Regions from separate parts of the Geobacillus zalihae genome, predicted to be linked through region 4. Evidence: riboswitches for the same ligand, from Rfam matches in the RefSeq annotation. Region 4 holds a riboswitch; each other region holds the start of a gene.
What was found. A riboswitch is a leader RNA that binds a small molecule or an ion and turns the genes downstream of it on or off. The one in region 4 is predicted to bind cobalamin.
Positions count from the first base shown of each region.

Region 1: it holds a riboswitch for cobalamin, as region 4 does, so the genes downstream of both, QWV57_RS11555 (ABC transporter substrate-binding protein) here and QWV57_RS09115 ((2Fe-2S) ferredoxin domain-containing protein) in region 4, are expected to answer to the same signal.
Region 2: it holds a riboswitch for cobalamin, as region 4 does, so the genes downstream of both, QWV57_RS04360 (ribonucleoside-diphosphate reductase subunit alpha) here and QWV57_RS09115 ((2Fe-2S) ferredoxin domain-containing protein) in region 4, are expected to answer to the same signal.
Region 3: it holds a riboswitch for cobalamin, as region 4 does, so the genes downstream of both, metE (5-methyltetrahydropteroyltriglutamate--homocysteine S-methyltransferase) here and QWV57_RS09115 ((2Fe-2S) ferredoxin domain-containing protein) in region 4, are expected to answer to the same signal.

Region 1 covers NZ_CP129217.1:2,296,800-2,298,997, reverse strand. Annotated here, with positions in the region: gene QWV57_RS11560 (PH domain-containing protein) at 67-681, shown strand; cobalamin riboswitch at 861-1,059, shown strand; gene QWV57_RS11555 (ABC transporter substrate-binding protein) at 1,201-2,157, shown strand; gene QWV57_RS11550 (FecCD family ABC transporter permease) at 2,144-2,198, shown strand, end outside.
Region 2 covers NZ_CP129217.1:837,015-839,212, reverse strand. Annotated here, with positions in the region: gene QWV57_RS04360 (ribonucleoside-diphosphate reductase subunit alpha) at 1-1,089, opposite strand, end outside; cobalamin riboswitch at 1,145-1,340, opposite strand; gene asnB (asparagine synthase (glutamine-hydrolyzing)) at 1,541-2,198, opposite strand, start outside.
Region 3 covers NZ_CP129217.1:205,294-207,491, forward strand. Annotated here, with positions in the region: gene metE (5-methyltetrahydropteroyltriglutamate--homocysteine S-methyltransferase) at 1-708, opposite strand, end outside; cobalamin riboswitch at 848-1,037, opposite strand; partial or broken gene QWV57_RS17980 (helix-turn-helix domain-containing protein) at 1,618-1,695, shown strand; gene QWV57_RS01125 (helix-turn-helix domain-containing protein) at 1,678-2,133, shown strand.
Region 4 covers NZ_CP129217.1:1,779,317-1,781,514, reverse strand. Annotated here, with positions in the region: gene QWV57_RS09120 (ISLre2-like element ISGsp3 family transposase) at 1-467, shown strand, start outside; cobalamin riboswitch at 697-890, shown strand; gene QWV57_RS09115 ((2Fe-2S) ferredoxin domain-containing protein) at 1,077-1,475, shown strand; gene QWV57_RS09110 (energy-coupling factor ABC transporter permease) at 1,476-2,198, shown strand, end outside.

The sequences.
Region 1 (2,198 bases), 520 kb from region 4:
AAACGCCGTTCATCCGCCAATAGGTGGGCGCCGATAAAACGTGGAAGGAGCCGGAGGAACATGAGCATGTTTGGAAAAGTCGCCGCCGATGTGCTTGGGCTAAGCGACATCGGCTCGGTTATTCAGCCGAAAGACTACGACAAAGTGGATGCCGATGATTATGTGATGCACGAGGATGGAGAAAAAATCTATTTTCTCATCAAGTCGAAATCCGATGAATATTGCTTCACAAACCGCGCGCTCATTCATCTGGACGGCACGAGCGCCGCGAGCAAAAAACGGACGCTGCGCCGCTACGATTACTATAAGCATCCGATTTCCGACGTGTCGCTCGAAACAGCCGGGACGGTCGATTTGGATGCGGAAATCAAATTTAAAATCGGCCCGCACGCATACTCGATCGATGTGCATAAAAAGCATATCGAGGAACTGAAAGACTTGTATAAATCGCTGCTGGCGATCGCGGACATTTGCCATGAAAACGAAACGAAGTTCAACTATGCGGAGCGGAGTTTGGAACTGGCGGCCAAGGTGTTTGCCAACATGCGCGGCGACGGCGCCAATGTGTCGGCGGATTTTCAGGCCGTGAATGAATACGCTTTTCGCTGGCTGACGGAAGCGAAAAAGAACTATACGGTCAAAGATTTTGGTTTTGTGTTTGACAAATATATTCAACAGTGACGAGTGGAGCCGGCAGTCAGAAAGGCGTCTTGCATAAAGGCGGGGCGCCTTTTCCTATGGCGGTTAGGCGGACGCTTGGCTGGGAACGCTGGTTTGGAGAGCTGGCTGCCAGTTTTCTATAAAAATAGTTGTCAAACGGCAAACGCTGTTTTAATATAAAAATGTCCATATCCCATAACTGAATCCATTTGCAGCAAGGTGCCGAAACGGCTTAATAGGGAATCCGGTGGGAATCCGGAGCTGTCCCCGCAACTGTCAATGCGGACGAAATGAAATCGCCACTGTACGGACAGATGGCTTGCGCTGTTTTCCGTACGGGAAGGCTTCAGAGTAGGATGAAGCATGAGCCAGTAGACCTGCCTTGCTTGCCGCAGTTTCCGAATCTTCGGGGGGTGAGACGCGGAAACAGTCGTACAGGGCATTGTTGTGCCCATTGGCGGTCTGTTTCGCGCTCATTCCCAGATTTAGGCGGAATGGGCGTTTTTTATTGTACATACATCACTGAAGGGGGAATGACGGATGAAACGTTGGACATGGCCGGCGGTGGTGGCGGTGTTCTTCCTTTTGGCCGCCGTGCTCGTCGGCTGTGGCGGGGCGAATGGCAGCACCGAGCCTGCGAAAAAAGACGAGCCGAAAACGGAACAAGCGGCGTTTCCAGTGACAGTGAAAGACGGGCTTGGCGAGGATGTCACGATCAAAGCGGAACCGAAAAAAATCGTCTCGCTCATCCCGAGCAATACGGAAATCGCCTATGCGTTGGGGTTGGGCGATAAGATCGTCGGCGTCAGCGATTTTGACAATTATCCGGAAGACGTCAAAACGAAAACGAAAATCGGCGGCATGGAGTTTAATGTCGAGAAAATCATTTCGCTCAAACCGGATCTCGTCTTGGCCCACGCGTCAAGCGCCCATAACTCGCGCGATGGCCTCAAGCAATTGAAAGACGCCGGCATTACCGTGCTTGTCGTCAATGACGCGAAGTCGTTCGACGATGTATATGCGTCCATCGACTTGATCGGCAAAGCGACCGGGACGACAGACAAAGCGAAGCAAGTGATTGATGAGATGAAAGAGAAGCTTGCGAAAATCAAAGAAAAAGCGAAACAAATCCCGGCGGACAAACAGGCCAATGTCTGGATTGAAGTGTCGCCGCCGCCGCAGCTGTATACGGCCGGCAAAGGGACGTTTATGGATGAGATGCTTCAAGTGATTTCAGCGAAAAACGTCGCCGGCAGCTTGGAAGGCTGGCCGATGGTGACGGAAGAAAAAGCCGTGGCCTATAAGCCGGATGTCATCATCACGACATACGGCGGAGCGAAGCAAGTGTTGGCGCGCGCCGCTTGGAAAGACGTGCCGGCGGTGAAAAACAAGCGGGTGTATGACGTCAACACCGACTTAGTAAGCCGACCGGGTCCGCGCCTTGTCGAAGGGGTCGAGGAACTTGCCAAAGCCATTTACCCGGATGTGTTCAAGTAAAATGTGGATGTATATATTGGCCGTCACCGCGGCCGTGTTAT
Region 2 (2,198 bases), 940 kb from region 4:
CCGCAGCCGTTCGTCGCCGTTGTTGAGCCGCGCATCGAGAAACGCAAAAATGTCTTTATGCCATACATCCAAATAGACGGAAATGGCCCCTTTGCGCTGCCCCAGCTGATCGACGCTCACCGCTGTATTGTTCAACTGCTTCATCCACGGGATGACGCCGGAGGAAACCCCTTTGAACCCTTTGATGTCGCTGCCGCGCGAACGGATTTTGCCTAAATAGACGCCGATGCCGCCGCCCGATTTCGACAAGTTGGCGATGTCGGTGTTGCTGTCATAAATTCCTTGCAAGCTGTCATCGACCGTATCGACAAAGCAGCTTGAGAGCTGGCCGTACGACTTCCCAGCGTTGGCAAGCGTCGGCGTCGCCACGGTCATGTATAAGTTGCTTAACGCCCAATACGCTTCCTTCACGAGCGCAAGCCGCTGCTTTTGCGGTTCATTCGCCATGAGCGTCATGGCAATGACCAAAAACCGCTCCTGCGGCAATTCATACAACCGCCGCTCATAATCGCGCGCCAAATACCGGTCCGCGAGCGTGCGCAGCCCAATGTACGTAAACAGCTTGTCCTTCTCCGGATCAAGAAACGCACCGATGGCGTCGACTTCTTCTTTCGTATAACGTTCAAGCAAGAACGGACTGTACACCCCTTGTTCCGTCAGCGCAACAAGCAGCGAGTAGAAATCGCCATACCGCTCGCGTTCATCGTACCCGCGCTGCCGCGCCGCTTCACGGTACAATTGCCGCAAATACAGCCGGGCGCACACAAACGTCCAGTCCGGCTCCTCTTCATCAATGTAAGAAAGTCCTTCCAAAATAGCCGTTTGGTGCAGCTGTTCTACCGTGACGGACTCCTTTCGGCTAAGAAGCTGCCAAACACGCTCGACGTATTCATCAAGCGACAGACGGCCGAATCCAGCGGCGGCTTGCCCAATCAGCGACGCAAACTCTTCACGTGAAAACGAAACCGGCTTCCCTTGGTCATCGAGGATGATCGTTTTCGTCAATACGGTCATTCGTTTCCCCACTCCTTCAATAAAAAATCCGCTCGGGCAGGCGAGCGGATGAAACGACAGACGGAAAAAAGGCATACGAAACCCTTTTTCTTTTCCCCTATCGTTTCATCTTCTCACACCCCGAAGAACATGAAACGTTCCAAGCAAGGCAGGTCTCCTGACTCGTGCATCGTCCTACTTTGGGGCCTTCCCAGCGGCGCGCCGAACGGCTCTTGCCGCCAGTGGCCATCCCATTTCGTCCGCACATACAGTTGCGGGGGCAGTTCCGGATTCACACCGGATTCCCTATTAAGTCCTGATGGACACCATTGCTTGGCAGAACGATATGTAGTTGTACAACAAGACTTCAAAACCAATATATAGTATTTAGCATCCTGATGGAACAAGCATATACCAAAACCGGGAAAATTGCAAGAGCGGGAGAAAGCAAATTTTCTCTTTCGCTTCGCCAAAGGCAAGGAAACTGTCCGCACCATCGAAAAAGGCGTTCTAGGTGTCGCCCTTAGAACGCCCTGTCGTTTCCCTGCTACGCCTCCAAAACAGACGCTGGCCGCTCCTCGCTTTGTGCGGATGAAGCAAAATCGTACTTCTTTTCCACATACACTTGATGCCAAACCATAAACGCCAACACCGTCCACAGCTTGCGGCTGTGGTCCGCCTTGTGGCGGGCATGTTCATCCAGCAGCCGATGGAGCACATCCTTATGGAACAGATGATCGGTTTCGCTTTCGTGGATGAGCTGTCTCGCCCAGTCATACATTTCGTTTTTCAGCCAGTGGCGAATCGGCACGGGGAACCCTAATTTTTTCCGGTTTAACACATGATCCGGCACGATGCCTTCGGCGGCTTTACGTAAAATATATTTCGTCGTACCGTTGGCTATCTTCATATCAGGGGCGATTTGCCTAGCAACCTCAAATACCTTTTTGTCTAAAAAGGGAACGCGCAGCTCAAGCGAATGGGCCATCGTCATTTTGTCCGCTTTGACTAAAATATCGCCCCTTAGCCATGTATGAAGATCAATATACTGCATCCGGTTGACGGGCGGGTCATGAAGCGTTTCGCGGTAAAACGGAGCCGTCACCGCCGTATATTCGCACCCTCCTCGGTACGTTTTGAGCAGCGCCGCTTTTTCCTTTTCGCTATAGATTTTGGCATTGCCGACATACCGCTCTTCAAGCGGC
Region 3 (2,198 bases), 1.6 Mb from region 4:
TAAAATAAGGTTTATATTTGGTACACCGCGATGAAAAACTTCATATACATCACGAAATGCATCGACGATGTCATCGTCTATATCTTGGACGAGAATCGGTTCATCGATTTGGACGAATGACACGCCCGCTTCGCTTAGTTGTTTGAATAATTCTACATAAACAGGAACTAATCGTGCGAGATGTTTGCGCCACTCGTGTCGATCGTATTGCTTAGAAAGCAAAAGAAACGTAATCGGTCCAAGCAACACAGGTTTTGTTTCTAAATCGAATGTTTCTTTTACAAGGTTGTATTCTTTCAATAGGCGATTCTCCACTAATCTTGGCTTTGTTTGTCCAATTTCAGGCACGATGTAATGGTAATTTGTATTAAACCATTTCGTCATTTCAAGCGCATGTTGCCCATTTGTCCCGCGTGCCATCGCAAAATATTGCTCAAGTGTATCGTCTATTTGTTGAAATTGCTCTGGAATATATCCAAACATGAATGCTGTATCTAATACGTGATCGTATAAAGAAAAATCTCCAATTGGAATGAGATCGATTCCTTTCTCCATCTGTTTACGAATCGAATCAAGTCGAATCGCTTCCATCATTTTGGTGCATTGTTCTTTGGTGATCTGCCCATTCCAAAACGATTCTAACGTCTTTTTCCATTCTCTTTTCTCCCCAATGCGTGGATACCCTACATTTGAACTGCGGATGAACATGTGGAAGCACCTCCAGTTATTTGATCCCAATCAAGCAAAAAACCCTCTTCCAACGGAAGGAGGGTATAACTAGCTTGTATTGAGATACGTGAAGTGCCTCAATATCATATGTCCTCACTCCTCCCTATGACGCGTAGGTCGAAAGTGCATACAACAGGCAGGTCTCCTGACTTAGCTTCATCGCTGTTTATCTCCTTCCCATTTCAAATGAAACAGTGGATTGTGATAAACAGCTCTGCATCACAGTGGCGCGACCGTGTTGGATTTTCACCAAACTTCCCTTTTAAGGTTCACCACATGTGTGAACCACCTGTTGCGTGAACTGATTATTTGGTTGTATAAAATTTAGAATAAAAGAATTTTTTGTTTTTTTCAACCGAAATGTTTTTGTGAAGGGGTTTTAAGAGGCATAACGGCATAGTAAGCAGGGATATTTTTTGAGTTAATATTAGTATTTTATGTAAAAATATGTTTTTTGTGAAAATGCAGGACTGACGTGTGATTTTCATCCCCGGGTGGAGGGCAAAGTGCGCTGCCCATGGAATTTTTCTGCGAAAACAAAACACCGTTTCTTGTACATTCTTTCAGAAAGCCTTTTCCCTCTTTTCTGAAGAGTGTGCTAAATTTTTTGTGAATTGTTTCGGAGGCTCTTCACCAAAAGTTGTACATGATTTTTTCTGAACATACCCCATTTACGCTTGTAAGGGAAAATCAACAAATCAGTGATTTTTTCAAATCTTTGTGCAGGAAGCTGTATTGCTTGTCAAGTACATGTTGTGGTGAGGAGCCGTTTCGGGCGGAAATTTCCATTTGTTTCAAAGATGGGGAGGAAATTTGATCAAGTTTCACGACTTTGTCATTGACATTCAAATGTATATGGATGGTGGGAAAGACGAGGAGGAGATCCAGATGGATAAGTCGATGAGACACGACATCGCACTGTTTCGGTACAGGATGATCGCTCCGTTGGTGAATGGGCACCTCGACCTGCCTTCCGTTTTGCCTATTCGATCGAGCTTGGCTCTGTTCCCATGTCTTGATCCGACAGCTACTCTTGGCAACACCGGACGCATCCCAGCGTCGACTCGGTTCGGCCTGCTCTTGCTTTGGTTCATTTCCTCTGTGGCAACGGAAAAAATCGCCCTTATTCATTACAGAAATCTTGTGCTCCTCTCCCCCTTAAAGGAGTGGGAGGAAGCGCAATATGGTATAATTTTCTTGACGATTGGAATGCGCCAAGCCTGTTCCGTCCGTCTCTATCCGACAAAAGAACAGGAACCGTATATCCGGAGCATCATAGGATGTTGCCGATTTGTGTACAATCATTTTCTCACTCGCTGGACAGAAGGCCGCCTTGAAGGCATATGTTTGTGTGCACGAATGGTCCACGTTGAAAGAATAGTTCCTCCGGTTTTGGAAAGATGAAAGTAAACCATGAAAATCATGCACGCGAGGTAGTGGACAGGCGTCATGATGAAAAGGGGTGGGTA
Region 4 (2,198 bases):
TCGGCACGTTGGAGGACGAAGCGAAAGAGAAGCAGATGGCTGCCATGATCCGCCGGATCGAGTCGATGCCGGGATGCATCCGGGACTATCGGGAGTGGCTGTCGGAGCAAGGGGTGGAGACGACCGGCATGCGTCCGATGGGCCACGCCGAGAGCGTGATGAGCCGGTTTGCGCATCGGGTGAAATCCCGCCGCAGCTGGAAAGACCAAGGGCTTCGGGCGTTTCTGAGGGCGATGGCGGCCCGAATCGACGGGATTTGGCGGAGAAATGGGCAGTTGGTGGAGGAAGAAGAGACCCGAACGGCGGCCTCGGCCTCAACAAAGTCCAAGCGGATCGAACAGGCCAAACGGAAGGCCGGACGGTTATGGGCAGATGTGGTGCGTCAGAATCTACCGTGTCTGCAGCGGTCATCCGGGACACCGATCCATCAAGCGTTGTCGGCGCTCCGGGATGGTGGTTGGGTGTAAAAAAATGGAATATCGTATCATCGCCTCAAGATGAGGGATGAGAGTCCGAAAGCGCTTACGATATGAATTCCTGAAAATGGTTCGCTAACTAGTGATTGACAACGCCCGTAGTGAACCGAAAAAATGTTCTCCACAAAGTCTTGACTGACTCTGTCGGCAAAAAACGGTTGACGCCTGCCATCAAGTTGTACTACGATGAGAACGGATGCTTGTTCCATGACAAGATCAATAGGCGAGAAACAGACAAGGTGCCTAAGCCTGCTTTAGGGTTTGGGTGAAAAGGGAAGCCCGGTGAAAATCCGGCACGGTGCCCGCCACTGTGATGGGGAGCTTTGCGGCAGCAAGTCACTGAAGGATGCTTCGGGAAGACGCCGTCAAGCGATGATCCTAAGTCAGGAGACCTGCCTTGTTTGGATCGGACGGATGCCTACGGGACTATAGGCAGACGTGCGGGAGAATGATGGCTACATTGGGCCTGTTTGGGCCGTTTACGGCTTTCGTATACATTTTTCTGCACCTCTGCTGTAGAGGTGCTTTTTCTTTTGCCGAAAACCTGCCCGTCTGTCTGCGTCTAAATTCTATCATTCTAGCCAAAAAGGGGGGGATTCGGTGGCGACATGGGATTTGCGGGGAATGAAGCATCATGTGCTCATTTGCAACGGAGGGACGTGCCTCCGCCATGGCGGGGATGATGTGACAACGGCGGTGCGCGAGGAGATCGCCCGTCTCGGGCTTGACGACGCTGTCCATACAACAAGGACGCGCTGCAACGGACGATGCCAAGACGCGTGCGTGATGATCGTCTATCCGCAAGGCATCTGGTATCGACAGATGACGCCGGAGCGGGCGAAGGAGGTTGTGCGCGCCCATTTGGGTGAGGGGGTTCCGATGCGGGAGTGGGCGACGTATGAATACGAAGGCGAATTGGTGTTGACGCCAGCCGGCGAACGGGAGGCGCCAAGCGGAAAACGGAAAACGGAACATGCTGCGAAAGGAGTGAAGGGATAAATGAAGAGAGCGGTTCGATGGAGCGGAATGGCGGCTTTGTTCGTTTCTTATTTTTTGTTGACGAATGAAAATGAAGCGTATGCCATGCACATTATGGAAGGATTTTTGCCTGTCAAATGGGCGCTGTTTTGGTGGCTGTTGTTTTTGCCGTTCTTTGTGTTCGGATTGCGGCGGCTTGTGCATACGCTGAAGCAGCACCCCGAACATAAGCTTCTGATGGCGTTAGCTGGCGCGTTTACATTTGTATTGTCGGCGTTGAAAATTCCATCCGTCACCGGCAGCAGCTCGCATCCGACCGGGATCGGCTTCGGCTCGGTTTTGTTTGGACCATGGGTGATGGTGGTGATCGGCACAGTCGTTCTTCTCTTTCAAGCGCTGCTTCTTGCCCACGGAGGAGTGACGACGCTTGGGGCCAATGCGATGTCGATGGCGATCGTCGGCCCGTTCGTCGCGTACGGAGTGTATCAACTGTGCCGAAAAGGGGCGGTATCCAATCGAGCGGCTTTGTTTCTTGCCGCTTGTTTGTCTGATTTGGCTACATATGTCATGACGTCCCTGCAGCTTGCCCTGGCGTTTCCGTCTCCTGATGGGGGAGTCACCGCCTCGTTTTTGAAATTCGCCGGCATTTTTGCCATTACTCAAGTGCCGTTGGCGGTGACGGAAGGCATCATAACGGTAATCGTCTGGAACTGGCTTTCCTCCTATCAAGCTTCTCCGCTGTTC